DNA from 4 places in the Alteromonas sp. ABH4_456 genome. Region 3 is predicted to be linked to each of the others. Evidence: predicted binding sites of a transcription regulator. Region 3 holds the regulator's gene; each other region holds the start of a gene.
The links. Region 3 encodes sigma-54, which starts transcription at its own class of promoters, with help from an activator protein. Its sites were predicted from a motif close to GTTGGCACGNNNNTNGNNT; they were not measured.

Region 1 (7,653 bases), on a different contig from region 3:
CAAAGAAGTGGACGAAACCACCATTTTCACCATGGAATTTGCCGATGGTACCCGTGCTGACTGTGGTGCCAGTGTTGTGAGGGGCTTCAATTATTTCAAAGCAAACTGCAAGGAGGGCTGGTATCAGCTTAAACCTATGCAAAGTTACTCAGGCGTTACGGGTACGGCCAGTAACGGCGAAACCTTACCTCCGATAAGTGCCATGCAACAAACACTTCAAATGGACAATGATGCCAGGGCAATTCTGGGCACCGGCCCCGCATTGGTTACGGCGGGGGATGCATTGCGTGACGTTAAGATCATCAACGCCATTTTTAAGTCCGCTCAAACAGGAAGTCGTATACTTTTAGAGTAATACAACAGCCAGATAATCTGTTCATAATTTTCGGCGCACTGCTGATGATTTTACTCTGACACAGAAGGCGGGTCGGACTCTGTGCGACAAGGTTGATATGAGGGGTCAGCAGATTTATCGGCGGCCTCTTTTATCAGGGCTGAAATAGCGTCTTCTTCACTGGATTGCTGCAATGCATTAAGCCAGGTATAGAAAAGTGCATGGTCATGCATCATCAAATCCAGAGCATCCGCAAGACGCGGATGGTCCGGGGTGGCATCAGCGTCCATTTCTTCTCTGACAGCATCAACCATCGCCATGTTGCCCTGCTTCGTATAAATATCGAGCTCTATATCATGACCAATTAATTTTTCTAACTCTAATGGCGCTCTTGCCACTATATCTTTTGCAGCCGCAATGCATGCACTGGCAACAGCAGGCTCGTCAGCCCTGCTCCCGCACCATGTTTTGAGCAGATTATATTTGTACGTACCGGCTGCCCATTTACCCATCGCATAAATCACTGCACCTTCAAGAGGTGCCACCTGCTCAGCTATCACGGAATCCAGCGCCAGGGAGACGAACCGGGCATAATGATTAGAATAACTTTTGGCCTGCACCATATTTTCAAGCGATGCCAGTACAGCCTCATGATCATTCTGCTTTATATGAAATAACACAAGGTTCAGCCAGGTTTCACCATCATCACGGCCAGCCTCTTCTGCCTGATGGACAAGATCACGGTTACATACTGAGTGGGAAGCGTTCAGACTGCAGAGTCGCAATATTTCCCGAAGCGCATCTGTATTGCGGGGATATTCAGACAAAAATGATTGCCACGCATTCATCGCAGCCTCATCTTCAAAGCTGGTCATCATGAGCGCGGTCAGGCGTGATTGTTCATTCTCTGAACTGAGGTTTTCTACATAAAAGGCTTCTATTTTCTTTTCAATCAGCGTGTAGTCGTCGGGACTCAACCGCGGACAGGAAGGGAAACGATCAATTACTGGCTCCGGCTTTTCAGTGCTTTCATCTTGTTCAGCAGTGACCGGAGGTTGCAGCTCTTCCGCAGGCGTGTTTATCAATATTGTTTGTGGAAGCCGGGCCGTGCTATTAGCCGGTTTATCAGGTTTTAAAAAGAAGACAACACCGGCAAGGATGACTAAAGCAAGTGTCAGTATTATTCCGTATTTTTTCACCAACCGGTTCCGTGGCAGCAAACTGATTAACGCAGCTTACTGAATGACAAGAAAGGGATAAAGCAAAAACAGTTACAGCAAGACGGGCGGGCCATTTCTGACCCGCCCTTTTATTCACCTTCCGGTTTATACATTTCCAGCACGGTCAGCAGCTCTTCAGCATCCACAGGCTTAAAGACATAATTCGAAAATCCGGCTTTCAGCGCTTTGACTCTGTCTGCGGTGTAAGCGTAAGCGGTAAGCGCAACGGCGTTGAACTCTCTGATTTCCTTATGATCACTGCCCCTAATTTTAGTGATATAACCAATACCATCCAGCTCCGGCATGCCAATATCAGACAACAGCAAATTAAACGCCAGTGGTGTTTCGTTAAGAATGCGCCAGGCAACCAGGCCATTTTTGGCCAATGTGACCTGTGCACCGTGGCATTCGAGGAACAGACGGAGGAATTTTCTGGCGTCTTCTTCATCCTCAGCCACCAGAATTCGCAGTCCGCTGAGCCTGTCGCTGTGCGCTGCACTGCCTTCTACTACATCAGTCGCTTGTCTTTTTGGCAGCGGGCTGGCAACGGGCGCGATTGGAACAGTGACATAAAACGTGGTCCCCATACCTTCACCATCGCTACTGACCCATATATCACCACCATGCATTTCTACAATGCTTTTCACTATGGACAAACCGAGGCCCAGGCCCTGCTTATTGTGAGAGGCTTTGCCTGCCCAGCGGATTGTGGTATCGACTGGTTCCCGAAACCACATGGTATAATACCCGTGACGGCTGGATACGGGAGAAATGAACAGACCTCTGACCCCGTTTAATTTGAAATTAGCTATAATGTCGTCGCTGATACGGGTCAGTGCGGTGGTTTTGGACTCACCACTGCTGTCTTTTGCATAACTGTGAAACAGGTGAGACACAGTTTCAAAGCTTGGCGTTCTGCCTATCAGATAGTGTGAGTTGGGCGTCACAACAGCAACACCGCATACACGCATGGTATTCAATAGTGCCGCCTGCACGTCTTCAATACCGTCAAGAGGGTTACTCGATGATACGGTTAAGGTGCTACTGGCGGGTCTGGTAAGAGTTTCGTTTCACCTCAATACTTTTGCCATGCATTTGATAGGTAAATACCTGACTTAAGCTTTCACAAATTAACCGCCGGCGTTGCTCAACATATTTAGGTTCACGGTGGTGGCAGGCAATCATGCCCCATAATTTGCTTTCGTAGATAAGGGACACTGAGAACGAAGCGCGGATCCCCATATTGCGCATATACTGCAAGTGCACCGGCGACACGCCCCGAATCATGGAGAGCGATAAATCCAGAGGGCTGCGTTCACTTTCACTCAGTGACGGGATCAGCTTAACGGGCGTCTCATCGGTATCATAGACACAGCGCACCATGTTTTTTACGTACAAGGCACGAGCCTGGGAAGGAATATCTGATGCGGGAAACTTCAACCCTTGAACGGCACTAACTCTTCATGGCAGTCCTCACCGATAACTTCACCGGCATAGTCTTTATATATTTTATTTTTAAAGGTCCACTCATAACTGTGCCGCCTGGCTGTGCTTCTGGCCTGCTCATATAAAGAAGACAAGATTTCCTGAGCGTTGTCCGGCATTTCTACTATTTCTGTGAAGCATGACTGACCCGGAAAAACCGGAGACGCGAGAATGTCAGATAAATTCTCACTGGTCACTTTCACCTGACAGGAAACGGGGTCAACCGCTAGCAGGTATCCGAAAGTCTGTACGGATTCAATAAGGTGAATCTGCTCATCTTCACATTTGTTTGTATTCATGGCGGCATCAGGAATAGTGGTCGACTTGTCCATTATGCATACATTTAAGACGACTGGTCGACCACGGAAAGTAAATTTCAACTAAAGTATAAATCCGGTATTGAGTAATGACTCGTTCCCCCCTCTATCCATAGTCAGTTATCTAAGTTTGTGTATGAAAATATAGACACACTGGCAGGTAAAATTTTCCCACACGGATTCTCCTCCTTTTTATCACGCCGCATTAAACACCATAAAAAACCTTAAAAACCAGTACAATAACATCATATTTAGTACAAAAGTATAATCTGGCACGCCACTGGCATTATTGTTTGCAACAGACAACGAACAGGAGAACAGAGTATGAAACGGATAATTCCCGCTTTGACAATGACAGTCATGACTGTGTTCTCAACGTCACTTCTTGCTGAAGGGATTTCAGCCTCGCCAACGCAATCTGCGACGGATGATGCAATTGCAGGCAAGGTAGAAGCGGCACTCTTGTTTAGTGGTCAATTCGATACGATGGATATTCGCACGGATGTGAGCAAGGGACAGGTTATTTTAACCGGCAAAGTTAACAGTGAAGTTAACAGGGAACTCGCACAGGAAGTTGCGGCGTCACTGGGTGGCGTAGTATCAGTTGAAAACAAGTTGGATGTTGTAAAGCCTGCATTACTGGAGGGTGACCTTGTCACCTTGCTCCATGGAGTCAGGGATGCGCAAATGGTGTCGTTGATACGCACACAACTTTTGCTGGAATCCGGACTGTCAGGCGACGACATTGATGTCCATGCTTTACGAGGGATTGTAACCCTTACCGGCAAGGTTGAATCGCTCACAGAGCGCGATTTGATCATAGCCATTGCAAAGAACACTGATGACGTTGTTGACGTTAAAAGTGAACTGTCTGTTGACAGTTAATCTCCCCTCCAGGCCTTTCCCGGCCTAACCAAAACCTCTGATTTTCTCCCGCCAAATGGCGGGAGCTTTTTTTGGTATCGGGAATACTACGCAGATATAGTTTTTCATGTCGAATAAAGCAGCAGTCAGTCCTATATTTAAAATCACAAAACAACAGAGTGCTTTCATTGTTTTGTTTCCATGTGTATTCCTAAATGTCTTTTGCCGGAACCTTTGTGTTCCGGCTTTTTTTCATTCTATTTTATCGGTTATACAGATACCCACCATTCGTAACAATGCGTTGTTTTTAAGAATTGTTCTCATTTAAAATGATATTGAATTAATAGAAGAGAAAATAAGTATGGAAAAAAGACAGCCAAGACAACCCGCCTGTCTCACAGTAAAAGACAACATTGCAATTACTCCTCATATGCGCCGTATCACCGTGACCGGCGATGCCCTGAAAGCTTATCCCGATATCGATACAACAGCATACGTTAAGCTGCTTTTTGATTTTGATGGTAATCCCTTGTCAGTGCCACCGGCGTCCTTACAAGATGCGCAGCTTCGCACGTATACCATCCGTCAACTGGATCGCAGCAACGGCACTATGGATATCGACATGGCGCTGCATGGTGAAGGCGTGGCAAGCGGCCCGGCTTCACACTGGGCAAAAAGTGCAGCACCCGGTGATCAAATTTGTGTAGGCGGACCGGGCAGCTCCAAAGGTCTGGCAGACAGCTTCGACTGGGTATTATTCGCCGGCGATATGACATCCCTTCCAGCCATTTCTACCTACCTGGAAAAACTGGGGCCGCAAACACAGGGTTATGCCGTCATCAAGGTTACCACCGCAGATGATATCCAACCTCTGGAGAAACCTGCCGGCGTAAACGTAATTTGGGTAACCGGTGCAAACAGTCTTGCAGATGAAGTGGCAGCACTGAGCTGGCTTCCGGGTACACCGGCTGCCTGGGTAGCCTGTGAGTTCTCAGATATGCGGGCACTGCGCCAGTTACTGGCTAAAGAAAGACGTATCCCCCACGACCAGCTGTATATCAGCAGTTACTGGCGTGAAGGCCGGTCTGAAGACCAGCATAAGGTGGATAAGCGTAAAGATATGGAAGAATACGAAGCCGGCGCCTAGCCAACCTCCAGGCTAACGATGATACTGTTCTTCCTCTGTATCGTTAGCCGCATGAATATGCCCTTTGATATCCACGAAGGGCATAGCATCCCCTGCACGCATATCCTCAAGATAATCTGTGAGATATAAAATCCCTGCCAGGTTGTGACACACCGTTACCGGTACGGCATTCAAATGAAAGTTGAAGCGGTTCAGCCACTCAGAAATCAACCGGCTGTCGCCATCTGACAACGCAAACAGTAAATGGTACAGGCGTATTAAAGCGACCTGAACTTCACACTCCTGCGACGTTTCCTCAAACCCCACATACAAACTCTGATCCAGAGCCACTTCTGAAATACCCAGTAAATTCGCGGCTTCCAGACGTGTCATGCCCATAGATTCATAAGCCATTACATAGGCTTTCATCACTACTGCCGGTGACGTTCCCATTGCATGCATACCCGACACTCCTCATTTTTCACTGATATTAAACAGTGACTTGCGAGAAACGTTCCAGTTTATGAATTTTTTACTGTAAAGGGGGCTTTTAAAAGAAAAGAGAGAGGATTACAGCACAGAAGCGGGAAGATGAGCACAGAATGCCTGTTCTGATTGCGCAGACGTTGAAAAGCCCGCGTCTTCAAGCCAGGCCTTTGCTTCAGAATACGTTTTGAAAAAATCGTACTCAACGTCAAGGCTGTCATACATTCTGGTGAGCTGCATGCGCGCGGTAACACTCACTGAGGATTCAGCGGTTACGATAGCCACTTTTTTCAAACCTAACGGCACAACCGCAGCTATCCGCACACCAAGCACACGCTCAGCATCGGGAATAAGCAGGCTTTCGCCGCGCAGTATCACAATATCAGACCATGTGTCTGCTTTTAACAGCTGACGTTCAATCCGGTAGGCTTCACCAAATGCCACCACGCATTCAGCATTCCAGGGCCCGTATGCCTGAGTCAGCATGATGTTGCCTGATAATGCTATATCGAATTCGCCGTGAACAAACTTCATAATTTTTACTGAGGGCAATGAACACGGCGGAATTATACCAGAAAACCGGTGGCACAGTAATCTGTGCCAGCCAGTTTATCCGGTCCGTGTCAGGCTGCAATGACGCTGGAAAGCGCCGAAAATGACGGCTGTGCTTGTATATCAAGGGGGAGGCGTAATTCTCTGGCAATATCGCTCACACTTATAATGCCACGAATCACGTGTTCCTTGCGGTCAATTACCAGACAATGCTGCTGGCCGTTGTCTTTCAGTGTTTCGATAATATCTTCCACTGTCGCCTGCTGGATCTGTTCGTAATCGAATGACTGCAAGGCTGACTTTGGCTGCATAAAGTCCGCCGCGATAAGATCGCTGCGGGACGTGCCCAGGGCAACTTTCTGCATGATACGCTGCTCGGTAAGGTCAGCCAGTGTCACGATACCCGCGAACTGGTCGTTCTTATCCAGCACAATTTTCATTTTCACATGGGACTGTTTCATCAGATGCTCCAGTTCCGTCGCTTTAGCATCGTAATCGATTACCAGCGGAACGTGCTCTTTGAAATCAGTAAAAACAGCACTCGCAGGCGATTGCAAGGTCAAACGGTTTTGCGCTGCTGGCCAGGCGAGTTTATCGACATTCTCAGTTTTGAATAAGGGTAATACGTGCATGATAATTTCCTTTGTTTATTTGGTCATGGATAGCCCGCAGTAGCGGGAGCATAAACATCAGGAAAATACCGGTGGTCCTCTGATACTGTAGGCCTGAACGAGGCCCCGCAAAGGAATCAACCGGATATCTGCATATTCGCTGAACGGCTGTATGACAATGGCGTTATGAACAGGATTTAGAATACCGTTGCCACTGTCTGACTCGGCGTCAGTGACGGTATTCTTTGTGACTTCAGGCACCTGCCCGTCACTGGCTGACATGACTGCGGCAGATTTTGCGCCCATAGCAACATCACTGCTATCACCCAAAACGGGTAGCAGAGTCAGCAACCATAGTGCAACAGCCCAGAAACGCATCGTGTTCTCCATTGATGTGAGTCAAAGAATTACCGGCTCACACTATAAACATACGACGATTTTCAAAAATTCAAACTACACTTCAGCGCAATAATCGGATACTCATCGCGTTTCGGCAAAACATAACGCCGGTGAATAACCCTGATTTTTAGTCGGGTATTCGCTACCAAAGTACCATTCCGGTTACCACTATAAGTTAATTTTCTGTAAACAGCGTCTACTCTAACCTGTGAGAAAGCACAAAAAACCGGATGCTCACCATGACTGAAAAAACATTTAG
Region 2 (7,653 bases), on a different contig from region 3:
GCGAATTCGTTTCATCAAATTCGTAAGCAAAGGATTGAGCATTATCTTGATTTGGCCCGTAACTATGATGATAGTGACTGGGACTACAGCAGGGATGAAGCTCTGCAGCGGGCTCAAAATATAATGAATCACCACGAAAGGAAGGAAAGTGGTATCTATGCCAGCTTATAGACAAGGTGCTTTCGCCTTAATTATTTGTGTATTTTTATTGGGCGGCTGTGCCAGCGCGCCCGACATGCCTGAAAATTCTGCTGTACAACCGCAGAACAACACACAACCTCAAAAAAACGAACCTGCACTGGCTGAAGAGCTTGCGAAAGGGAAAGACGTTACCGTACAAACCAGCCAGGGAGCCGTATCCGTTTCTCCGGTAGTGGTTGCAGTAGGTGATACCCCTGAGTCAGGGAATACCGGTGATGAGGTGTATTACAACGATCCCTGGGAAGGCTTCAACCGGGCCATGTTCAGCTTTAATAATGTGTCTTATCAGTATGTACTTTTACCGCTGGCAGACGGTTATCATTATGTAGTGCCAGGGGTGGTGAGAGACAAAATTGGTAATGCCTTTGATAATCTCAGAGAGCCGTTGAATCTGGTCAACAACACCTTTGCAGGCGAGTTCAGTGAGGCTGGTGCAAACTTAGGGCGCTTTCTGATCAATTCTTCGGTGGGACTGCTCGGCTTATTCGACCCCGCATCCGACTGGTTCGACATCAAACCGCAAAAGCAAACCATCGCAAATACCTTACAACGCTATGATATTGGCTCCGGCCCGTATCTGGTTATTCCCATTTTAGGTCCGTCTGATTCCCGCGGCGCGTTATCTACGCTCACCGAAGGGTTTGTCCATCCGGTAAATTACATTGCTGAACCACCGGAAAGCTATCAGTTGAGGATTTTTGAAGGTTTTGATGACTTCTCAAATCAGTCAGATACGTACAAGAAATTGTATGAGCAGGCTGAGGATCCTTACATCTATTTCCGTAATCAGTACATTCAGGGACAGCGACGTGACGAACTCTTCGAACTCAGTGAACGCGAACAGCAAGATAACCAGTAAGCTGGCGGCAGGGATTATTTCAGCCCGCTGGGGTATTCTGATTTTCTTTATTGCGGCTTTAGCGTGGCTGGGATTACACATATCGCAATTTCGCATTGATGCGTCCGCAGACACCTTACTGGTCAAAGATAACAAGCTCTACATTCAGACTCAGGTTGCTGATCAGACATTCGCCCCGCAGGAATTTATTCTGCTGGCTTATGAGCCGGTTTCTCATGATCTGTTCAGCCGGCAGACATTTGATGATATTGCTGCGCTGTCGGCAGAAATAAAGAAAATCGACCGTGTTGAAGCTGTGACATCCATTATCACCGTGCCGCTTATTAATGATGCCGGTGCACTTACCGGTGATACCGATGTGGCTTCTCTGTCATGGGAAAAGCAGCATTATTCTCCCGCACAAATGAAATCTATGATTTCAGGCCATCCGATCTTTACTGATCTGCTGGTTAACCGTCAGGAAACCGCAACGGGTATTCAGATCGTTTTTAAAGACAATCCTGAACTGGTAGAAATAGACAAAGAAATCACCACCATTCAGGCTAAAGTACTAGACGGTGAGAGCCTCAGTGACGCCGACAATAAGAAAATTGAAGCGTTAAAGGCGAAGGCTGAGCCTATCCGTCAGCAACTGACCACACAGCGAAAAGCCGAAATCGAACAAATTGAACAAATCACGCAGTCTTTGTCTGACAGAGCCAACACCTATCTTGGCGGGGCCTATGTGGTAGGCCAGCATCTTATCGATATCATCAAGTCAGACCTGGTGAATTTTGGCACCGCAATCGCTGCGGTTATCGTGTTACTTCTGGCCTTATTGTACCGGTCATTTAAATGGGTATTCTTTCCGTTACTTTCCTGTGCAGTAAGCGTATTTCTGACCATGGGCCTGTTCGGGTTGCTGGATTTACGTACCACGGTCATTTCCGCAAATTTTGTGGCTTTGCAACTTATTCTTACCCTGGCGGTGATGATCCACGTCATCGGCAGTTACCGCGAAATAAGCCGGGATAGCCCGGAGTATTCTCAACGCCAGCGCATTATCGCTACGTTGGAAGACAAACTGTCTCCCTGTTTTTACGCCACGCTGACCACCTCTGTAGGATTCGGCGCTCTTATCTTTTCAGGCTTGCAGCCGGTGGTCGCATTTGGATGGATGATGCTGGCTTCCATGTTGATCACCATGGCAGTAAGTTTGCTGCTGTTCCCGGCTTTGCTGTCATTTTTACCGGCCAGTAAAGAAACGAAAGAGTACGGTTTTATTAAAGCATTGCTGGAACGCCTGCGCGGGCTGTCGATGCGCGCACCATTGGCTGTCAGCGGGTTTGTGCTCATTGTGTTTGCTGTTATGGCGGCGGGCATCACACGGCTTAATGTTGAAGACTCTTTTATTAATTACTTTGATAAAGACACGCAAATCTACAAAGAACTGGCGTTTATCGACCGTGAATTTGGTGGTTCTACTGCCCTGGATGTCATTATTACACTGGATGGACAAAACGCGTCGAAGGAACTGGTGCTGACGGCAGATTCTGTCGCACAGTTGCAGCTGGCGCAGGCGGCCATCAAGGCATTTGACGCTACAGGCAGTGTGACGTCGGTAGTGAATTTTACTGAACTGGCAAAACAGTTAAATGGTGGAAAACCGCTTACTGAGTATGAGCTTACCTCTATCTACCGTTTATTGGATGAAAAGGTGGTAAATCAGCTGGTGGGGGCGTATTTTTCTGCTGAAGATAATGCCTTTCGTATCTCTACGCGTATTCAGGACACCACGGAAGGGTTGAACCGTCAACTGTTTATGACTCAACTGCAGTCTGACTTAAAAGCCACGGGGCTGGATGACTCTCAGTATGAATTGACTAACCTGTTCGTGTTGTATCAGGATATTCTCAGTCGTCTTTTTGACTCCCAAATCAAAACTCTCGGTATTGTGTATGCAGTGCTGGCACTGGTGCTGTTTGCTATTTTCCGCTCGCTTAAGGTCACACTGATTGCACTTCTACCGAATATACTCACTACACTGGGAGTTTTAGGGATCATAGGCTGGTCCGGTATTTCCCTTGATATTATGACTATCACTATTGCGGCCATAGCCATGGGCATAGCTGTCGATGATACCATTCACTTTTTACACAGTTACCTGTCTGGTATGAAACAGGGAGATGGCAGCGCATACGCGGGGAGCCGTTCAGCCTTCGGGCATTCCGGACTGGCTATATTGTTCACCTCTACCATTATTGCAACGGGTTTCTCACTGTTCGGTTTTTCTGACTTTTTACCCAGTGTGTATTTTGGCTTGCTGACGGCACTGGCGATGCTGCTGGCACTGTTTACTGACCTGAGTTTATTGCCGGCGCTGCTAAACCGTTTTGTTGGTAAGAAAAGTAGCGGGTAATGCCCCTGCAATCAGGTATGATGTATAGACGAATAAAGGCTTGCAGCGATGCAGGTCTTTTTTACTGATGGCTGAGAAAGGAGCTGAGCAATGCCGGAGGCAGATTCCGTTGCAGGGTTAGGGTGTGAAGAGGCGTGTATTCAGGTGTTTATGGCAAACCGGCCTGATTATCCTCTGACGGGGCCTCCGGGACAATTGTTGCCGGCAAATAATACCCTCATTGAGAACATAAACCGGGAATGCGGAAATGGCTGGCGTAAAGTATTTAATGTCTACGCAAAATGGGTATTTGCCTTGTCAGAGAGTGCCGGCAAAACACAAGGCATTTCCTCATGGCAGCAGTATCGTGACGAGCTTTTGCTGACAGAACAGGGGGAGTACTGCGCTCTGGTTTGAAGCGCCGGAACATTTTAACCCTGCCAGATTAAACATTGTGATGGGCAAAACCTTTGCCGGAACGTTGGGACTTACAGACAGTGTGGAATGGCTGACGGCTGATTTTGCTGTGTGCTTGCAACGGTCACTGGTTGTGACGCCGTATTTTGACTACCGGCAGCTGACAAATGAAAAAGTTGGTTTTCTGAATTATCTGATCAGAAGCAGGCCGGCTTTGCTGAAACAGGCTATGGGGTGTCAGAAATAAAAAACCAGACCCGGAGGTCTGGTTTTGATTTTTCTTAGTACTGATTAACAGTCTTTGTCTTCTGCATTCATGCCTTCTTTGGCATCTTCACAGGCGTCTTCAACTGCGTTACCTGCATCGGTAACGACTTCGTCGAGTTTTTCACCTGCGTTTTCTGCTTCACCGTCGCCGCATGCGGCCAGTGAGAATGCGAAACCTGCTACTAACAGTGCCTTAAGCATTAATTTAGATAAGTTCATAGTCCTTTCTCCTTGTTCCAATGTAAATTGTTAGACTCTAGGTGATTTGCCGCGTAATGCATTTGCGATCAGAGAGATCACCAGCAACGCTACAAACACGAAGAATAAAAACTGAGCAATGCCTGATGCTGCACCGGCAATGCCGCCAAAGCCAAAAACTGCTGCGATAATGGCGATAATGAAAAATGTAACTGCCCAACCTAGCATAATTATTTCCTCATATTGCTCTAGTAAATGACATATACACTTATGCTGGTATTGTGCCATTATTTAAGATGTTGAAAATTAAGGGTTATTTTTTGTTTTACTGCGTTTGACCCTGATGGACAGGGCGGTAGTTACAACTTACTTGCATTTTTTACACAGTCTCCGGAAAGCTTTCATGCAGTGCATTAGAGACGCTGGTACACTAGATTTATATTTCATCATTTATTTAATCCGGCTTACCCGTGGCCCGCCAGCCGTTGCCGGTCCCGCTTTCGATATACGGACAACTATTCATGAGTAAAAACCATTCTGCATTTATCGGTTTGATGCAAAGAGCAAGAAACGTAAAACGCTGGCCCTTAATGGCGCAGTTTCAGGAAGAAATGTTATCGACGCATATTTATGAAGCGGCGGTGGTTGCTCATATGCTCGGGGCAATTGCAAAAGAAGTATTTAACGAAGATGTTGAGCCTGACCGGGTAGCCTCCATGGCTATTTTCCATGAAGGCAGTGAAATTGCCGGTATGAGCGACATTCCCAGCCCGGTAAAATATCACGACCCGGAAACCACCATGGCGATTAAAAAGCTGGAGCGGAGGTTTGAAGCCATGTTACTTCAAACACTACCTGAACCACTACGTCAGCGTTATCAGCCTCTGATTGAGCAGGATAAAGAAGATATTCATGTGGCGCTGGCGAAAGCCGCAGACGTATTGTGTGCTTATCTGAAATGTGACTATGAGTTATCAAAATCTAACTCAGAGTTTTCAAATGCTATGCACGAAATGGACATACAACTGAAAAAATACCGGGACACGTTTAAATGTGTGGATTATTTCTGTCAGGTATTTCTTGAAGATGCAAAAGGAACGCTGGATGAGCAGACCCGCGATCTAGACTGGGTCGAAAGGGCTAATACGCTGAATATTAAAGAATAACAGGGAACATTTAACGTCCTCAGTTCAGGCGCGGTCCTTCAATAACCGCGTTCTGGCTTGTTTCAGGGATAATAATTCATCATAGCATTGCTGCATGCGGGTGCGGATTTTCCGCAACAGCTGAGCACAAGACTGGCTCTGTTTTTCGTTTAACGCATCATCGAACTGTTTCAGAACCCGTGATTCCAGCGCTACCAGTTGCTCAACAAACACCTGCTCACTGTTTGCAGAAAGCTTACTGACTACATGGGTATAGAGTTTTCTCGCTTCGATAAGCAAAGACGTTTCAGTAAAATCACTGTGCTGACCTGCATAAGGCATGAGATCAGTACAGGCTTGTTGCTTCTCTCTTAATATACGCGAAAACAGGGCGCGGGTACTGTCGCAGCTCACGGCTTTAATTCCGTCACTGTAAAACGTGATACCGCTTTGCAGCATATTGATGAGATATGAAATATTATCAGACGGATAATTAGCAGCAGACACAGCGGATTCCCTTTGTTGCAAAACTCTGTATGGGAATTTGCAGGGATCAGGCCATATGTTATGTCTGCTAATTAAATTTTATATTCATGATATACAAAGTTTTTTTTCCGGATGTTCAAACTGGCAGCGTGTGGAAGAAACGGGTAAATACATCTTTACAATTTGCTCTGTAAAAAAGTAAAAGCCGGCATTGCGAACAATGCCGGCTTTTAAGTGCTGTTAACAGTAATTACAGGTTGTACATTTTCACATCGCCTGGATTACCGGAATAGGTAGATACAGTGAGATCCTGAGTGAAGTACACGAAATGTACCTGAGTCGGATTACCGGTGTCGTCGTAAAATACTTCGCCGGCATTACCGGGAATGTATCCGCAGGCGCCACTGTAGTAGTAAGCGTTCCAGCCAGTCACCAGGGGACTGTTGTAGCTGGCCAGCGCATTCACCGGTTCAGGGCTGCTGTAAACTTTGTTCCAGAGGTCCACACAGCCGGCGGTGTCCGCAGTGCTACCCTGAGCCCAGCCATCCGATGTGAAATCTACAGATTGTCCGCCGATATTTATCGGCGTTGTCTGACGAATCTGATATTTGGCCTGTAACAGCGTAATGCCCGACTTGAATGCGCCCATCTGACCCTGAGTGACGGCATTAGTGGCATCTTCAGACAAATCAATAAAACGGGGAGCAGCTGTTACTGCCAGCACGCCAAGAATGACAATGACGATGACCAGTTCGATTTAAAGCCTGCAGAATATTTAATAGTTTTCATCATGGTATCAGGTTCTGATTAACGACATGATGAGAATAGAGTAAAGGAACGTTTGCGCCAATAAAGAAACGCCTGAAACGGGTATTTCAGGCGTTTATCAGGTGTAGAGCAGAATAAGTAAATGACTGCCCGGGCGCTGCTTACAATTCGGATATCAGGCAGGTTTGTTTGCCAGCAGTTCACTGACTGTAAAGGCTTTTTTACCCAGAGTAGCCGCATCATTGCTCATTCTTACCATGATTGAAAAATACACGTCTTCCATGGTCTGCGTTTCAACGGTCATCTCTGTGGTTTGTGCCGGGAATGGCTGGGCTACGCCGGAACAGCCTGACATTGTGCATTGTTCTTCCTGCAGTACAGGGATTTGAGCAGCACTGGTGTCTTTTACCAGGCGTTTGCCGGTAGTCATTTTGCGTTCAACATCTGTTTTCACGATAGCCAGATACTGATAGCCGGCGGCCTGAGCGATTTCAGCTGCGCGGTATAAAGTATATTCCTGCACCAGCGCCGCATCGGTGGCTTCTGTGGCGCGGAACATCACCCTGTACTCCGCATCAGACAGTTGAACAGATGAATATCCGTACTGTTTCTCAGATTTTGCCGCCTTATATGGCGTTGGCGCTGAGTCCGGAACACTGCTGCAGGCACTGAGAACCAGCACACTTGCCGTTAGAACCGGTAAAAATACGTTGCGCGTTTTAATCATTAATCCTGATGCAAAACCTGGCATATAGTGTCCTTATCCTAAGAAATTGAAAACTGCGGTGCGGGCAAAAGCAAACAGGGCTTGCCGGCGCTTGCCTGGCGGATCATCACTGGTTGCACCTTTCCATGCACCGGCACCGAAACAGGTAAGCAGAGTTTCGGGACGGGCAACAAAAAGTCTTGCCGTCACTTTAGCATGGTTCACTGCA
Region 3 (7,653 bases):
GGCGGTAGCGGTTGCCGGGTAAAAGTTCTATCAGCCTGAGTTTATCGAGCTTTGCCAGCAGCCTGACACCTTCCAGAGGGTCTATCGCATAATGCCCGGTGATATCGTCAAACTGCCATCCGTCCCTTACCAGCACGGCCATAAGCAAAAGCTTCGGGTTAGCCAGTAACTCTTTTTCCTGTTCTTCAGTTAACTGGGACAGGGCGGGCTGTTCCCGTTCGCTGAGTTGGAACAGTTCACTGAGGGTCAGGTCCATCACATCGCAAATTTGTACCAGTCTCTCCAGAGTAAAGGCTTTCTGTGCAAAACATCTTTTTATGCTTGCCTCACTCAGGTCAAGGCGCTCCGCCAGTGATTTATAAGTAAAACCCCGCTGCTTCAAACAGCGCTTCAGGGTACCGATGAGTTGCTTAATCTGCTGCATAGTATTAATAAGTGATACTTTTGGTGTTGAAATAGTCTACATCAATTATTTGAGTTTATTAATGTTCTTCTCCGGACTACTGTGAATACACAGTCACTACTGAGGAACTGAAAAATGAAACATGGATTGATATCAGGTTTAGCAATACTGACACTGAGTTGCGGTGTAATGGCCGACGACTCAATACAACACAGCGGTCAGGCAAGTAAACACAGTGTGCTTGCAGCAACGGAAAGTATGCAAACAACAGCATCAGTGGCCAGCGCGGTATCGGTTGCACCGGTCGTGTTAAGTGTGGGAGTGGCAGTGATTGCGGCAGATTCAGCGCACTCCGTTCACCATAGCATTGAGAAAAGCAATAAACCTTTACCGGTGACAAAACGGGTGATTACTGCAGACCCGGCACCTAATGTGGTGATAAACCAGACTATCGTGACACAGGGGAAACCTCAATGAGGTCCGCGATAGCAATGCTTGCGTGTCTGGCGTTGCCTGTATTTGCCGGCAGTCAGGAAGAAGCACCCCGCCGGTATGCGCCGGAGGCGATTATAAAGTTTGCAAAGCAAACTGAGCATTACCTGGCTGAGCAGGGAGCCTATGCGGCCATTATTGCGCGGGTTGGACGGGCGCCTGAAGACTTGCCTGAAGGTATTTCATTCACCCATACGGCAATTGCGCTGTATTCCGATATTACGCTGGATGACGGCACGGTAGAGCAGGGATATGCAATACACAATTTATATCAGCTGGCAGATAAGCCGGGTACAAGCGTACTGAAAACGGATTATCCGGTGGATTTCTTTTGGGGAGCAACGGAGTTAAAAACCGGCATAATTATTCCCGATTGGGAAGTGCAGCAGAAAATCGTTGCCCTGTATGCGCAGGACAAAGCGAAATTGCTGCACGAACCGGCCTATTCCGTTATTGCGAGTCCGTTTACGGAAGGAAAGCAAAATTGCACTGAGTACACCCTTGATGTGCTGAATGCTGCTATTTACGACACCACTGACAGTCATCGCCTTAAAAACAATACGCAGGCATGGTTTAAAGCACAGCCGGTGAAGGTTAACAAAATGAAGTTGCGGTTAGGCAGTTGGGTGAGCAGCGGTGTGTCGTTAAGCGACCATCCGGGCGCGATACAAACCGCTACGTTCACCACTATTGCTAATTATCTGGAAAACAATCAACTGGTGGCACATCAAACCGTGCTGTATGCCAGTCACTGATACAAAACGGAGATCATCATGAACGCAAATAAACCTACGAAAGCCTTTTTTATTGCTTCTGTTATTGCACTGCTGACAGGATTTGCCGCTTACATCACCGGACTACTGAATGCCGATATGCCACTTAATGAAAAAGGCTACTACTTTGCTGTATTTCTCTTTGGACTGTTTGCTGCTGTATCTGTTCAAAAAACAGTGCGGGACAAAATGGAAGGCATACAGACAACGAAAATATATCTGATGTTGTGCTGGTTTGGCCTTGGTGCTGCTATTGCACTGTTAGTCATTGGTCTGGTAAACGCCAACCTGTTGCTGAGTGAAAAAGGATTCTATGGAATGGCATTCGTCCTGAGTTTGTTTGCCGCGATAACGGTGCAAAAAAATGTCAGGGATAATACGGCAGCAGAATAAGGTGTGAGGTTGAAGGCTCAGATCGCAGGATCCGGGTCTTTAACATAGCCAGACAGGACGTGATTGAATTTATCGATGAAGCCCGGGTCCACAGATTGTTTACTGAACATGAAGTGGACGTCCTGCACGTTCACGGGATTATCACTGATTTCCAGTTCGAGATGCAGCAGTTCAGCATTAAAGCTAATCACTCTGATATCGTCCAGCACCAAATCGACACGGCCTCTGTTCAGAAACTGTAACCGCCGGTTAACGGAATCCAGATGAATAAGCTGCGCACTGTACTGTTCAGTGACAGTTTTATTAAACCAGTCGCCATACCATCCGCCGGTATTTAACGCCAGGGTTTTGCCTTCCCTTAGTAAGGTTTCAAGAGATTTGCCGGCATATTCGTCATGATGGGAAGGATGAAAGGCAAAGCTGATGGTTTCTTTGCGGTAAGGAACAGAAAAATAGTTTTTCAGTGCTCTCGCCGGTGTGAAAGCTGCACCTGTAACTACATCAATTTGCCCCAGTTCTATTTGCTGAGTGACCCGTCTTTCAGGCAGGATCTGGCTTTCCAGTGCATAATCCAGCTTGCCTAAAACCGACTTCAACAATTGGTAGTCTTCACCGGCCGGCTCGTTATTGTCTGTTATGTACAGATAAGGAGGCCAGGCCGTACCACCGGTTATCAGACTTTTTCTGTGCTCAGCACACCATACTGAGCTTTGAAAAGCCATCGCTGTCAAAAAGATGATTAAACTGATGAAACGTTTCAACGGGATTGCCTTTAAGCCTTCGCCGGCACTACACACTCAGTGGTGTACAGGCGCTATTCATCTTCGTTAAATCTGCCTGCAATTAATGCCTCGACGGCATCCATTGCAGCTTCAGCATCCGGACCTTCAGAGATCACAGTAACCTGTTCCCCCTGATGACTTTCCATCATCATCAGTCCCAGCACACTATTGGCATTAGCCTGCTTATCGCCTTTTTGTAAAATAACTTCGGCATCAAACTGATTCGCCAGTTGCACCAACTGCGTTGCAGCTCTGGCATGCAGGCCCAGTTTATTAACAATAGTCAGAGATTTCTCTATGCGCATTATTTACTTTGCTCCCTGTGGCGGATCTGGACATCAGGATGAGATTCCCGGAAGTTTTTCGCCAGTGATTCCGCTACATAAACTGAACGGTGCTGTCCGCCGGTACATCCGATAGCGACTGTCACATAACTGCGGTTGTTCCGTTCAAGGTGTGGCAACCAGGTCGTGATGAGGTTCTGAATCTGCCAGATAAATTTGGTCACTATAGGCTGGGAACTGAGGAAAACCTGAACCGGTGTATCCAGGCCTGTCAGGTGTTTTAAATCCGGTTCCCAGTGAGGGTTTGGCAGAAAACGGGCGTCAAACACATAGTCTGCATCTTTGGGAATACCGTGTTTAAAGCCGAATGATTCAAATACCAGAACAAGTCGTGAGCTTTTCTTACCGAGGATACGCTCGCGGATTAATTCTGCCAGCTGGTGGATGCTCAGAGAATCGGTATCAATATTCAAATCCGCTCTTTCCGCTACAGGCGCCAGCAGTTCACGTTCTGTCTGGATGGCATCTGACAATGACTTATTCAGTTTGGCCAGCGGGTGTAACCGCCGGGTTTCGCTGAACCGGCGCACCAGCATATCGTCACTTGCGTCAATATATACGATGGTGACAGTCCATGACTCCGGCAGGTAGTCGAGAATTTCAACCAGCTCAGAAGGCTCTTTAGGCAAGTTTCTGACATCAATACTCACAGCTACCTGCTCGTATTCATCGGCGACAGTGTGTGTCAGGGCTGGTAACAGATTAACCGGAATATTATCGACGCAGTAGTACCCCAGATCCTCAAGGGCACGAAGTGCTACTGATTTTCCTGAACCGGAACGTCCGCTGATGATGATTAACTTCACGCCGTTTCTCCTGAAGTCACGTGTTGTCGGTGCGTATTACACTAAGTTACTGTAATGCGCGAATAATATCATCACTTGTCTGAGCTTTGCGGATAGTTTTTATGGTTTCTTTATCGCTGAGTTTTCCGGCAACCATGGCCAGAGTTTGTAAATGCCCTTCGGTTTGTTCCTGAGGGACAAGCAGAGTAAAGAAAATATCCACAGGTTTGTTGTCGATAGCATCAAAATCGATGGCGGGTGTGCTGGTAACCACAATGGCGATAACTTTTTCCAGTCCGGCCAGGCGACCGTGGGGGAGGGCAATGCCGTTACCTATACCCGTGCTGCCCATTCGCTCACGGGCCAGCAGGCTACTTAATACGGTGGCTTCATCAACATCGGGGTTATTTTTAGCTGCAATCCCGCTGATGATTTCGAGAATGCGTTTTTTGCTATTGCACTGGACCGCACACTCGGTGCGGTCCAGGCTGACTATGGCTTGTATATCCATGAATTCAATTAGTGCTTTTTAAGCTTTTCCTTGTGTTTCAGGACCTGCCTGTCGAGTTTATCGACCATGCTGTCAATGGCAGCATACATGTCCTGATTTTCGGAAGAGGCGAAGACTTCCGCGCCGCTAAGATGAACCGTTGCTTCTGCTTTTTGGCTAAGCTTTTCAACATTTAAAATAACGTGCACATTTGATATGTGGTCAAAATGACGTTCCAGTTTGCTGAACTTAGTATCGACATAATTACGCAAAGAATCAGTGATCTCAATGTGATGACCAGAAAGGTTGATTTGCATATTTCGTCTTCCTTATTTTGAGCAGCCTTAAGTTAGATAAGGCTTTTGCGTTGGTTAGACGGCGGGATCGACAAGGATTCCCGGTACTTTGCTATTGTTCGCCGGGCAACCATAATGCCTTGATCGGCCAACAACGAAGCAATCTTGCTGTCACTCAGTGGCTTGCTTGGCTTTTCAGCGGCAACCAGCTTCTTAATCAGGGCGCGAATCGCTGTAGATGAACACTCACCACCTGATTCAGTGGCAACGTGGCTGGAGAAGAAATACTTCAACTCGAAAATACCACGGGGCGTGTGCATGTACTTCTGCGTTGTTACCCTGGAAATAGTAGATTCGTGCATATCTACCATTTCTGCGACATCATTCAGCACCATTGGTTTCATCATTTCAGGGCCATGCTCAAAAAAGCCCATCTGTTGCTGAACAATACAATTTGCTACTTTCAGCAGCGTATCGTTCCGGCTCTCAAGGCTCTTAATAAACCATTTTGCTTCCTGCATGTGAGAGCGGATAAATTGTGAATCACTGCTGTTTCTTGCTTTACGGCTCATTGCAGCATACTGCTGATTAACACTGAGCTTAGGCAGGCTGTCGGGGTTTAATTCTACAACCCAACGGCCATTTTTCTTAGCAACCGATACATCCGGAATGACATATTCGGGTTCTTTCGTAATTAATGCACTGCCCGGACGGGGATTAAGCGTTTGCAGCAAACGCATCGCTTCCCGTAACTGATCTTCTTTCAGGCGGGTTTTACGCATTAACGTACGGTAATCTTTACTGCCTAACAGATCGGAATGCTCTCTGAGCAGTAGTTTGGCTTCTTCCAGCCACGGTGTTTCCGGTGCAAATTGCGCCAGCTGAACTAACAAGCACTCCTGCGGTGTGCGGGAGCCGGAACCGAGAGGATCAAAAAGCTGAATACGTTTAAGTACGCACTCAACCTCATCTTCTTCTACGGGCTCTTCCATATCTTCACTGTTTACGCTTTGCAGAATGTCGTCAACTGTAACCGTTAGATAGCCGGACTCATCAATGGAATCGATGATCGCCAGCGCGATGGCGCGGTCTGTGTCAGAAAAAGGTGTCAGACGCATTTGCCACAGCAGATGGTCCTGAATATTTTCGGTGGTTTCACCCTGAAAGATTTGTTCATCATCACCACCGGAAGGGCCGGGCGCGGGGGCAGAAGACGCAGAAATGTACTCATCCCAGGTACTGTCGATGGGCAGCTCATCCGGTAAATCATTCTTTTCCAGTGCTTCACCGGTATCCATGCTGTCAGAAGACGAGGCTGATGCAGACTCTTGCATGCTGTCATCATTGTCGATGTTATTTTTCTCAATTACATCGTTGTCGGAGCTGTCGTCGACTTCCAGCAAAGGATTAGAATCGAGAGCTTCCTGAATTTCTTGTTGTAAGTCCAGCGTAGACAACTGCAATAGCTTGATCGCCTGCTGAAGCTGAGGCGTCATTGTTAGTTGTTGGCTAAATTTTAACTGTAAAGATGGTTTCATCTACGTCTTATATAAACTCTAAAAAGGACATCCGGTTGTAGCGGTGTGAGTGCCGGTGGCGAAATCTCCGCTAAATGCTCATCCCGATATCTTAACTATAGCCTGAATTGCTCACCAAGGTATACATCACGAACTTTTTGATTACTTAATACCTGTTCTGCGGTGCCCTGAGCAATCAGTTCTCCATGACTGACGATATAGGCCTCTTCACACACATCAAGGGTTTCCCTGACATTGTGGTCGGTGATGAGGATACCGATACCTCTGTCCCGTAAGTGCTGAATGATCTTCTTTATATCATTAACCGAAATCGGGTCAACTCCGGCGAAGGGTTCATCGAGCAAAATAAATTGCGGATTGGCTGCCAGTGCGCGGGCAATTTCAACCCGGCGGCGTTCGCCACCCGACAAACTCATACCTGTACTATTACGTATATGGTTAATATTAAATTCATCAAGTAGTGCATCCGCTTCCTGTTCACGTTGATGACTTTTTAAGTCTTTACGCGTCTGTAATATCGCCATGATGTTTTCATGTACGGTCAGCTTGCGGAAAATGGATGCCTCCTGGGGTAAATAGCCAATTCCCCGGCGGGCACGTTCGTGCATTGGCTGGTGCGTCAGCTCCTGCTCATCAATGAGGATTTTGCCTTTATCCAGCGGCACAAGACCCACAATCATGTAAAACGTTGTGGTTTTACCTGCACCGTTAGGACCCAGCAGACCTACTATCTGTCCGGTAGAAACCGATAAACTAACGTCACGGACGACCTGGCGTGATTTATACGACTTTGCCAGGTGAGTCGCACTCAGGGTTGCCATGTAACTCAGTTACCCTCGTTTTCGTTACTGTCTGAAGTCTTGTTCTCTTCCTTCAGCTCTTTAACTGTGTCAGGACGGAAAACCGTGGTTACCCGGCCGTTGCTGTTACTTTCACCGCCGGTTGCCAGAAGTTGCTCTTTTGACATGTCATAGGTGATGTTATCTCCCTGGACCATGCTGGTATCTTGCTGGATTTTCGCATCACCTTGCAAGGAAATAAGTTGTTTGGCTACTTCGTAGCGAATTTCATTTGCGCTGGCTTTTACTTTTGCGCCGTCATCCAGCGTTTGAGAATAAGTGGCTGGTTTTCCGCGGGCAATAAAAACCTCTTTCCCTTCGCCTTCACTGGCGATGGCTTCAACTTCATCTGCGGCAATGATGAGTGAACCCTGGGTGATCTTCACATCGTCTTTAAAAACCGATTTCTTCTTTTTACCGTCGATAAACTGTGACTTAGCATCCACGGTAATAGGCTTTTCAAAATCACCGGAGCCGGCCATTGCCTCACCGGCAGCAGCAAGCAGCGCTATTGCTGC
Region 4 (7,653 bases), on a different contig from region 3:
AGCGAGCAGGGCGCTGACATCGCTTCCAAAGCCATTGTGAGCATTCTGGCGGATATTGCCAATGACAATGAACATCCGGTACGCAAGAGTTTCGACCGCCAGTTGGAGGACTTCACCGCGAGGATGGAAACCGACCCTGCAATGACAGAGAAGCTGGAAAATATCCGTAACCAATTGCTGAACAACGATACCCTTCAGCAGTACCTGTTTCAGGTGTGGGGCGACGTGAAACGCTGGTTAATCGATGATGTTGCAGCCACAGACGGCAAATTCACAGGCCGTTTATCCCATGCACTGCAGGAAGCAGGTAAATCCGTGGCAAACGATGAGCAACTGGCAAACGCTGTTGATGTACACATCGCAGAAGCAGCCAGAGCGATGGCGCCGGAGCTCGCAGATTTTCTTACTGACCATATCCGTAAAACCATTCTGGCATGGGATGACAACCAGATGGCGGAACAAATTGAACTGAACATCGGTAAAGATCTGCAAAAAGTCCGTATTAACGGTACGTTGGTGGGCGGGCTGATTGGTGCCTGTCTGTTTTTAATTGAACATGCTATCAGTCTTTTATAACCGGTACGTAGCCGTCTTCCTTTTGAGTTTTTTGTACTATCGTGTGACACTTTTCCTTCCCCATTTTTATTTATAAAAAACGAAAACAACATGAGAAAACGAATTCTTCCGGCGTTACTGCTGGTGTTGCCGCTTATGCATGTCAGCGCAGACGCAGAGCAGGTCAGAGCCCGTGATCTTGGCATCGCGCCTGGTGTACTTGCGACCGGAAAACTGAACAGTATTACCGATGTCGCAGGCGTACGGGTGGGGCAGGTAACCCTTCATGACGGAAAAGACGTTCACACCGGTGTGACAGCCATTATTCCGGCAGAGGGCAATTTACGGCAGCGTAAGGTACCGGCTGCGGTATACGTGGGCAATGGATACGGCAAAATGGCCGGGATCAGTCAAATCCGGGAATTGGGAGAAATTGAAACACCCGTTGTGCTTACCAATACACTGAATGTGGCTGAAGGTATTGCCGGCGTAGTGGAATGGACGCTGGCACAACCGGGGAATGAAGACGTGGCATCGGTGAATGCTGTCGTAGGTGAAACCAACGACGCATTTCTTAACGACATCCGCCGCAGAACCGTAACGAAAGCTGATGTGATTCAGGCTATCAATACAGCGCAAAGTGGCCCGGTTGCAGAGGGAAATAATGGTGCCGGCAGCGGTACCCGCGCCTTCGGGTGGAAAGGCGGAATTGGTACAAGCAGCCGTTTGCTGCCTGCATCACTGGGCGGATACACAGTCGGTGTGCTGGTACAGAGTAACTTTGGCGGCATCCTGAATATTGACGGCCTGAAAGCCGGGGAAGCGCTCAATCAGCACTACCTGTATAACGAACTGAATAACGATACCGCTGCTGACGGCTCCATTATGATAGTGGTTGCAACAGACGCACCGCTGGACGACCGCAATCTGGAAAGGCTGGCAAAGCGGGCCATGGCCGGTGTTGCGCGAACCGGTGCCAGCCTGACAAACGGCTCCGGCGATTATGTTATAGCCTTTTCTAACGCAGATGCATTACGTCGTGACGAGCAGTCGCCGGCGCATTCATCCACCGTGATGGCGAACAGTCAGGTGTCACCTTTATTCGAGGCGGTGATTGAAGCAACACAGGAAGCCATTTATAACAGTCTGCTGATGGCTGAGGACGTGGAAGGTTTTCACGGGAATGTAAAAGCCCTGCCGGTAGACAAAATCCGCTCTATGTTACCAGCAGAACAGGGGAGAACAGAGTCATCTGATACGTTAAGAGTGGCTACTTTTAACGTAAGTATGGAGTCGACGAATTATCCTTCTTCAGGGCTGCCGCCCGGTGATGACGTGCTTAAAAAGGTGCTGTCAGATGGCAATAATCCGCAGGTCAAAAATATTGCTGAGATCATTCAGCGCACCGCGCCGGATATTATTTTGCTTAATGAGTTTGATTACATTAAATCGCAGAGCGATGGTGTGCGGGCTTTTATTCAAAATTATCTGAATGTCAGCCAGCACGGGCAACCTGCTATCGATTACCCGTACGTTTATCTCGCGCCGGTGAATACCGGTGAGCCGTCTCCTTTCGATCTGGATAACGATGGAAAAGCCACCGGAACAGGCGGTGATGCGTGGGGATTTGGCTTGTATCCCGGCCAGTACGGCATGGTTGTATTGTCGAAATATCCCGTTGTACATGATCAGGTGCACAGCTTGCAGACACTTAAGTGGAAAGATATGCCCGGTGCTCAGAAGCCCGTTGACCCGGCCACAGATACTCCCTGGTATAACGAAGAGGAATGGGCTGAGTTCCGGTTAAGCTCCAAGTCTCACTGGGATATACCCGTTAACGTTAATGGCCGCATTGTGCATGTACTTGCTATGCATCCCACACCGCCTAATTTCGATGGTGATGAAGACCGAAACGGAAAGCGGAACCATGATGAAATCAGGTTGATGGCTGACTATTTGTCACCGGATAAAGGCGAATATATTATTGATGATGAGGGTAAGCAATCCGGTCTGCCGGAAAACACCCGTTTCGTACTGGCGGGCGATTTCAACGCTGCCGATGCGGGTGATAAACACCGGCCCGGCGTCATAGAACAGCTTATTGATAACCGGTACGTGAACGGCAATGTTATCCCGGAAAGTGAAGGTGGCCGTGAACATTCAACAGAGCCTTACGGCCGCAGGTTCACTGCACACTGGGGGGCAAGGGCAGATTACGTTTTACCGTCAAGATATGGTTTTGAAGTGACCGGTAGCGGTGTTTTCTGGCCCGAAAAAGCCAGTCCGTTGTACCGTCTGGTGAAAGATCGTGAAGCGAGTTCTGATCACCGCCTGGTCTGGCTGGACGTCAAGTTTACCGGTAAGTGATCAAACAGGCCGGGCAGATGTATTTCTGTCCGGCCTGCAAGGATTAGCTGCGGTTGCTATTGTTACGTCTAATTACTTTGCTTTCCAGCGCAGGATTAGCAAGCTCAAGTACAACGGCGCGCTCTAAAATGATATTGCCGTTAACAACCACATCTTCCGTGATTGAAAGCACCGGTTGTTCGGATTTTTTCTTCATCCAGCCATTTTCAGTTTCTTCAAATACGATGTCGCCGTAGATACGGGTATTGCCTGACAAGCTGACATCACCGTTTTGCGTTGTGACTGAGCCTTTTATCTCGCCATCCGGCACCGTAATGTCGCCATTCACTGTTTCCAGGTCGCCTTCCACCAGACTATTCACAGAAAGCCCGATATTGCCGTTTACCGTAGACATATCACCAAACACATTCAGGTTTTTACCGGCATTGATATCGCCGTTAACCGTACTCGCTTCATTGATTGCAGCGTTATCTGCAATACTGATATTGCCATTCACCGTACTGACATCTTCAGCAACAGTAAATGTTTGCAAAGTCACGTCTCCGTTGACGGAAGACACATCACCAGCATGGCGGCCTTCATAGATGGTTACCGATCCCAGCACACTGCTTACATCGCCGCCATCGTGATAATCACCGTTACCCCCGACATTGATTACACAGCCTGATAGCGTGGCAGCACATAAAAGTGATAAAGCAATAATTGAGCGATTCCTGTTTAGCATTCTATTTTCCGTTTTGTAGTGATGTGTGTCCGGTATGGCGTTAATACTCCCGATTTTGCCGGGAAGGATTCACTTAATGATGAGCAATAACCGCACACGAATGAGTGTTAAAAGTATGACAAGTTCAGCAATTGCTGAGCCAAAAGTGATTATGTATTTAAAATCAGGGGGTTATGGATTTTTGGCGTTCAGGGAGAGGGAAGAGCGTATCCGGGAGTAGTCCGGAACACCACATTTTGGTGTTCCGGACCAAAAATGCTTACTGATCGAGCGGGGTATTAAAATCTTCTGACAATTCGAAGTCACCTTCTACGGTGGTCAGCACATTACCGTCGAAATTAAGTACCAGTTGCTTCTGGAAATCTTCACCGCGTTTGGACATACCGCGCTTCATATCGTACACGTAATACCATGTGCTCTTATCAAAAGAGTCTTCAACAACAGGGTGGCCAAGAACATAAACAACCTGCTCTTTGGTCATGCCAACACGCAGCTTTTTAACGTCACGTTCGTCCAGAAAGTTGCCCTGTGGCACATCAATCCGGTAGATCCAGTTGTTACAGGCAGTGGTGAAAAATACAGCGGTTAACAAAATAGCGATTTGATACAACTTCATGCGTGAGCTTGTCCAGTTATGCTTTGATTATAGTGACAGGCATTACCTTTGCCGGCAAACCAGTGTCAGAATGCGGCTGTCGCAAAATAATGCGCGACAGCATGCTACCCAATCACCTATGACCAATCAACCGCTTATTAGTTCGATTCTGCACTTTCTAACAGTTCTCTGGCATTTGCCAGTGCTGATTCGGTTACCTTGTCACCGGCAAGTAACCGGGCCAGTTCGTCTATCCGGTCCTGCTTCGTTAATGGCAACATCTGTGTTTCTGTTGTACTGCCATCACTGAACTTGGTCACAAACAACTGGTTATGGGCCTGTGCAGCAACCTGAGGTAAGTGCGTAACACACATAACCTGACTCACTTTACCCAACCGGCGTAATAAACCACCTACAATGGCGGCGGTAGGGCCGCTGATCCCTGTATCGACCTCATCAAAAATCATGGTCGGTGTTGCGTGTTTGTCGCTGGTCAGTACCTGAATGGCAAGCCCGATACGAGACAGTTCACCGCCCGACACCACTTTCTCCAGCTTGTCTGCCGGCTGACCGGGGTTAGTGGATACCAGGAAAGTCACATCATCCAGTCCAGACGCTACAGGCGTTTTGTCTTCCTGATAATCGACAGCAATATCGATTACCGCATGAGGCATATTCATCTGACGGATTTGCCCCTGAATCGCTTCTGCCAGCTTAACCGAAGCAACCTGCCTTGATGCCGAAAGTGCCTCACAGGCCTGACGGTAAACTTCTTTTGCTTCAACGACCTCATGTTGTAAATCTTCAAGACGATTCTCATCCTGCTCCAGACCGGCAAATTCTGCAGCCAGTGCCTGATGATGCCCGTACAGTTCTTCAGGCATCACAGTATGCTTACGTGCCAGTTCCATGGCTTTGCTGTAACGGGATTCCACCTGTTGCAGCCGCAGAGGATCTATTTCAAGGTCATCGCAATAGCTGCGTAATTCTCTGGCCGCTTCTTCCACCTGAATAGAGGCATCGTTCAGCAAGGCAATAATCGGCGTCAGGGCGCTGTCGTGTTCTTCCAGCTCAGACAGACGGTCAAGACCATTTTGAATAATGGATAACGCATTACCCTCATCATTCTCATACAGGTTATAAAAACTCGTTTGCGCCTGTTCCAGTAATGTCTGGCCGTTACTCAACCTGCGGTGCTCAATTTCAAGCTCATTAAATTCGCCATCTTCAATGGCAAATTCATCCAGCTCCTGGACCTGGTAGGCCAGCAGTTGATGGCGGTCAGCACGCTGTTGTGCCTGTGTTTCCAGATTTTTCAGTTCCGATTGCTTCTGCTTCCACAAGCGGTAGTTATCTGACACGGCGCTCAGCAAGGCAGGATGCGCGGCATACTGATCCACCAGCTTTCGCTGGTAATCGTCTTTCAAAAGCTGAAGGTGCGTGTTCTGGCCATGGATAGCAATGAGGTACTGGCCGAACTGTTTCAGCTGTTGCAGCGATACCGGTGTGCCGTTAATGAACGCTTTCGATCTGCCTTCGCGGGAAATGACACGGCGTACAAAACAGCTGTCGTCATCTTCATCCAGCAATTCCTGCTCATCCAGCCAGGCCAGTGCCGCTTTATGGCCTTTCAGATTAAAATGGGCAACGATTTCAGCTTTAGGCGCGTCTTTACGCACCGCGCCGGCATCGGCCCGCTCACCCAGACAAAGGCTGAGTGCATCAATGGCAATAGACTTACCCGCACCGGTTTCACCGGTGATGGCCGTCATACCCGACTCAAGATTGACAGATAATTGCTTAACAACAGCGAAATTTTTGATCGACAGATTAACCAGCATGTGTTCACCGCAGTATGTTTATACAGTATGTGTAAATATATACAGTATTTTGGCTGTGTAAAGTGAAGTTTTTAAGGCGGCATGAAAATGTTGTTATCTACGGCCGTGTTTGAGGAGTTCTTGGCAGGTAGTTTGGTTTGGAGAAGGTTTTAAGTGATGCCTTTTACAGAAGTATCTGATTTTGTCGATGTTCGCTTAGAGCGAAATATAGTCATTTCATCCCTGAGAATTACACTTAGACAGTGGTTCAGGGTATGCGCTTATTGGTTACGAATATTGAGCGAAAATCATTAGGGAAGATGCGAATAAGTGCTGAATGTGAGATCATAGCTGCATAGTAAATCACAGCCATTACAGCCCATGAGCCAACAGTTAACTTTTGCCGATAGTGAGTTTTCTAGCAAACGTCGCCAGACGAGAAAAGAAATTTTCTTATCCAGAATGGATAACCTGCTGCCGTGGTCTCAACAGCTGGAAGTGATTGACCCCTTTTATCCTAAAGCAGGCAATGGTCGCCGTCCGTATGCGCTTGAGACCATGTTTCGCATTCATTGTATGCAGCAATGGTATAGCCTTGGTGATGAAGCAATGGAAGATGCGTTATATGAAATTGCTTCGATGCGTCAGTTTGCACAACTGTCGCTGGATAAAGCCATTCCTGACCGTACTACCATTATGAACTTCCGCCACTTGCTGGAAAAGCACAAGCTGACTCGCAAATTATTCAAAACCGTCAATCAATGGCTATCGGAGTGCGGTGTCATGATGACGCAGGGCACACTGGTGGACGCCACGATTATTAAAGCCCCCAGCTCCACTAAAAATAAAAAGAGTGAACGTGACCCGGATATGCATCAGACCAAGAAAGGTAATGAATGGCATTTCGGCATGAAAGCCCATATTGGTGTGGATGCCAAGAGTGGCCTCACCCATAAATTGGTAACCACCGCCGCCAATGAGCATGACCTGAATCAGATGAAGAACCTGTTGCATGGCGGTGAGGAGTTCATCTCTGGCGATGCTGGATATCAAGGCGCAGAAAAGCGGGAAGAACTTAAAGACACGGATGTTGAATGGCTAATTGCTGAGCGTCCCGGCAAAGTTCGGGCGCTGAAGAAGCATCCCCGCAAAAACAAAACGGCCATTAACATCGAATATTTAAAAGCCAGCATCCGGGCCAAGGTTGAGCACCCGTTTCGCATTATCAAATGTCAGTTTGGCTTTTTCAAAGCACGTTATAAAGGGCTGATGAAAAATGACTCACAGTTAGCCATGTTATTCACCTTGGCGAACCTGTTTAAAGTAGACCAAATGCTACGACGACAGCCAAGATTTGTCTGAAATCCGGGAATAGCCCGGAATAAGGTCGAAATCCGGCCTAAAATAGCGGTATATTGGCCTAAACTGCAAAATTAGAGTTTAAAAATTAGACAGGTGATGCTGCGGCTTAACTAAGCGTTAAACTGCGTATTTTGCTTTACTCAGCAAGGTTCATTGCGTTGACCGCTGCGGCCGTGTTTGTATAAGTCGTAGCGCTGATTGTTTTTAATATTGCTATGAACCTGTCTGCA

Region 1: ACXAG2_RS03560 (BON domain-containing protein) is a predicted target of sigma-54. The motif match lies at 3,625-3,643, and genes of this name have one in related genera.
Region 2: ACXAG2_RS16240 (DUF1328 domain-containing protein) is a predicted target of sigma-54. The motif match lies at 4,590-4,608, and genes of this name have one in related genera.
Region 4: ACXAG2_RS02250 (DUF4097 family beta strand repeat-containing protein) is a predicted target of sigma-54. The motif match lies at 3,772-3,790, and genes of this name have one in related genera.

The regions. Positions count from the first base shown of each region.
Region 1 is NZ_JBSWXO010000002.1:105,302-112,954, forward strand. It holds gene ACXAG2_RS03535 (Gfo/Idh/MocA family protein) at 1-355, shown strand, start outside; gene ACXAG2_RS03540 (hypothetical protein) at 406-1,533, opposite strand; gene ACXAG2_RS03545 (response regulator) at 1,644-2,525, opposite strand; gene ACXAG2_RS03550 (GAF domain-containing protein) at 2,596-2,952, opposite strand; gene ACXAG2_RS03555 (hypothetical protein) at 2,991-3,371, opposite strand; gene ACXAG2_RS03560 (BON domain-containing protein) at 3,681-4,241, shown strand; gene ACXAG2_RS03565 (siderophore-interacting protein) at 4,582-5,367, shown strand; gene ACXAG2_RS03570 (hypothetical protein) at 5,380-5,808, opposite strand; gene ACXAG2_RS03575 (hypothetical protein) at 5,917-6,366, opposite strand; gene ACXAG2_RS03580 (CBS domain-containing protein) at 6,456-7,016, opposite strand; gene ACXAG2_RS03585 (hypothetical protein) at 7,074-7,373, opposite strand; gene ACXAG2_RS03590 (TonB-dependent receptor) at 7,634-7,653, shown strand, end outside.
Region 2 is NZ_JBSWXO010000011.1:61,137-68,789, forward strand. It holds gene ACXAG2_RS16210 (hypothetical protein) at 1-171, shown strand, start outside; gene ACXAG2_RS16215 (MlaA family lipoprotein) at 158-1,060, shown strand; gene ACXAG2_RS16220 (efflux RND transporter permease subunit) at 1,011-3,458, shown strand; gene ACXAG2_RS16225 (DUF6942 family protein) at 3,549-3,854, shown strand; partial or broken gene ACXAG2_RS16230 (DUF6942 family protein) at 3,886-4,101, shown strand; gene ACXAG2_RS16235 (hypothetical protein) at 4,146-4,340, opposite strand; gene ACXAG2_RS16240 (DUF1328 domain-containing protein) at 4,371-4,547, opposite strand; gene yfbR (5'-deoxynucleotidase) at 4,841-5,485, shown strand; gene ACXAG2_RS16250 (ferritin family protein) at 5,510-5,971, opposite strand; gene ACXAG2_RS16255 (hypothetical protein) at 6,201-6,674, opposite strand; gene ACXAG2_RS16260 (CC0125/CC1285 family lipoprotein) at 6,894-7,469, opposite strand; gene ACXAG2_RS16265 (hypothetical protein) at 7,479-7,653, opposite strand, start outside.
Region 3 is NZ_JBSWXO010000003.1:359,492-367,144, forward strand. It holds gene ACXAG2_RS06895 (helix-turn-helix domain-containing protein) at 1-424, opposite strand, end outside; gene ACXAG2_RS06900 (hypothetical protein) at 539-880, shown strand; gene ACXAG2_RS06905 (DUF2145 domain-containing protein) at 877-1,650, shown strand; gene yiaA (inner membrane protein YiaA) at 1,669-2,061, shown strand; gene ACXAG2_RS06915 (substrate-binding periplasmic protein) at 2,079-2,822, opposite strand; gene ACXAG2_RS06920 (HPr family phosphocarrier protein) at 2,876-3,148, opposite strand; gene rapZ (RNase adapter RapZ) at 3,148-3,993, opposite strand; gene ptsN (PTS IIA-like nitrogen regulatory protein PtsN) at 4,040-4,483, opposite strand; gene hpf (ribosome hibernation promoting factor) at 4,492-4,779, opposite strand; gene ACXAG2_RS06940 (RNA polymerase factor sigma-54) at 4,812-6,296, opposite strand; gene lptB (LPS export ABC transporter ATP-binding protein) at 6,392-7,117, opposite strand; gene lptA (lipopolysaccharide transport periplasmic protein LptA) at 7,123-7,653, opposite strand, start outside.
Region 4 is NZ_JBSWXO010000001.1:483,374-491,026, reverse strand. It holds gene ACXAG2_RS02260 (DUF445 domain-containing protein) at 1-576, shown strand, start outside; gene ACXAG2_RS02255 (P1 family peptidase) at 667-2,922, shown strand; gene ACXAG2_RS02250 (DUF4097 family beta strand repeat-containing protein) at 2,966-3,646, opposite strand; gene ACXAG2_RS02245 (outer membrane protein assembly factor BamE) at 3,906-4,262, opposite strand; gene recN (DNA repair protein RecN) at 4,400-6,082, opposite strand; gene ACXAG2_RS02235 (IS5 family transposase) at 6,443-7,423, shown strand; gene ACXAG2_RS02230 (hypothetical protein) at 7,639-7,653, shown strand, end outside.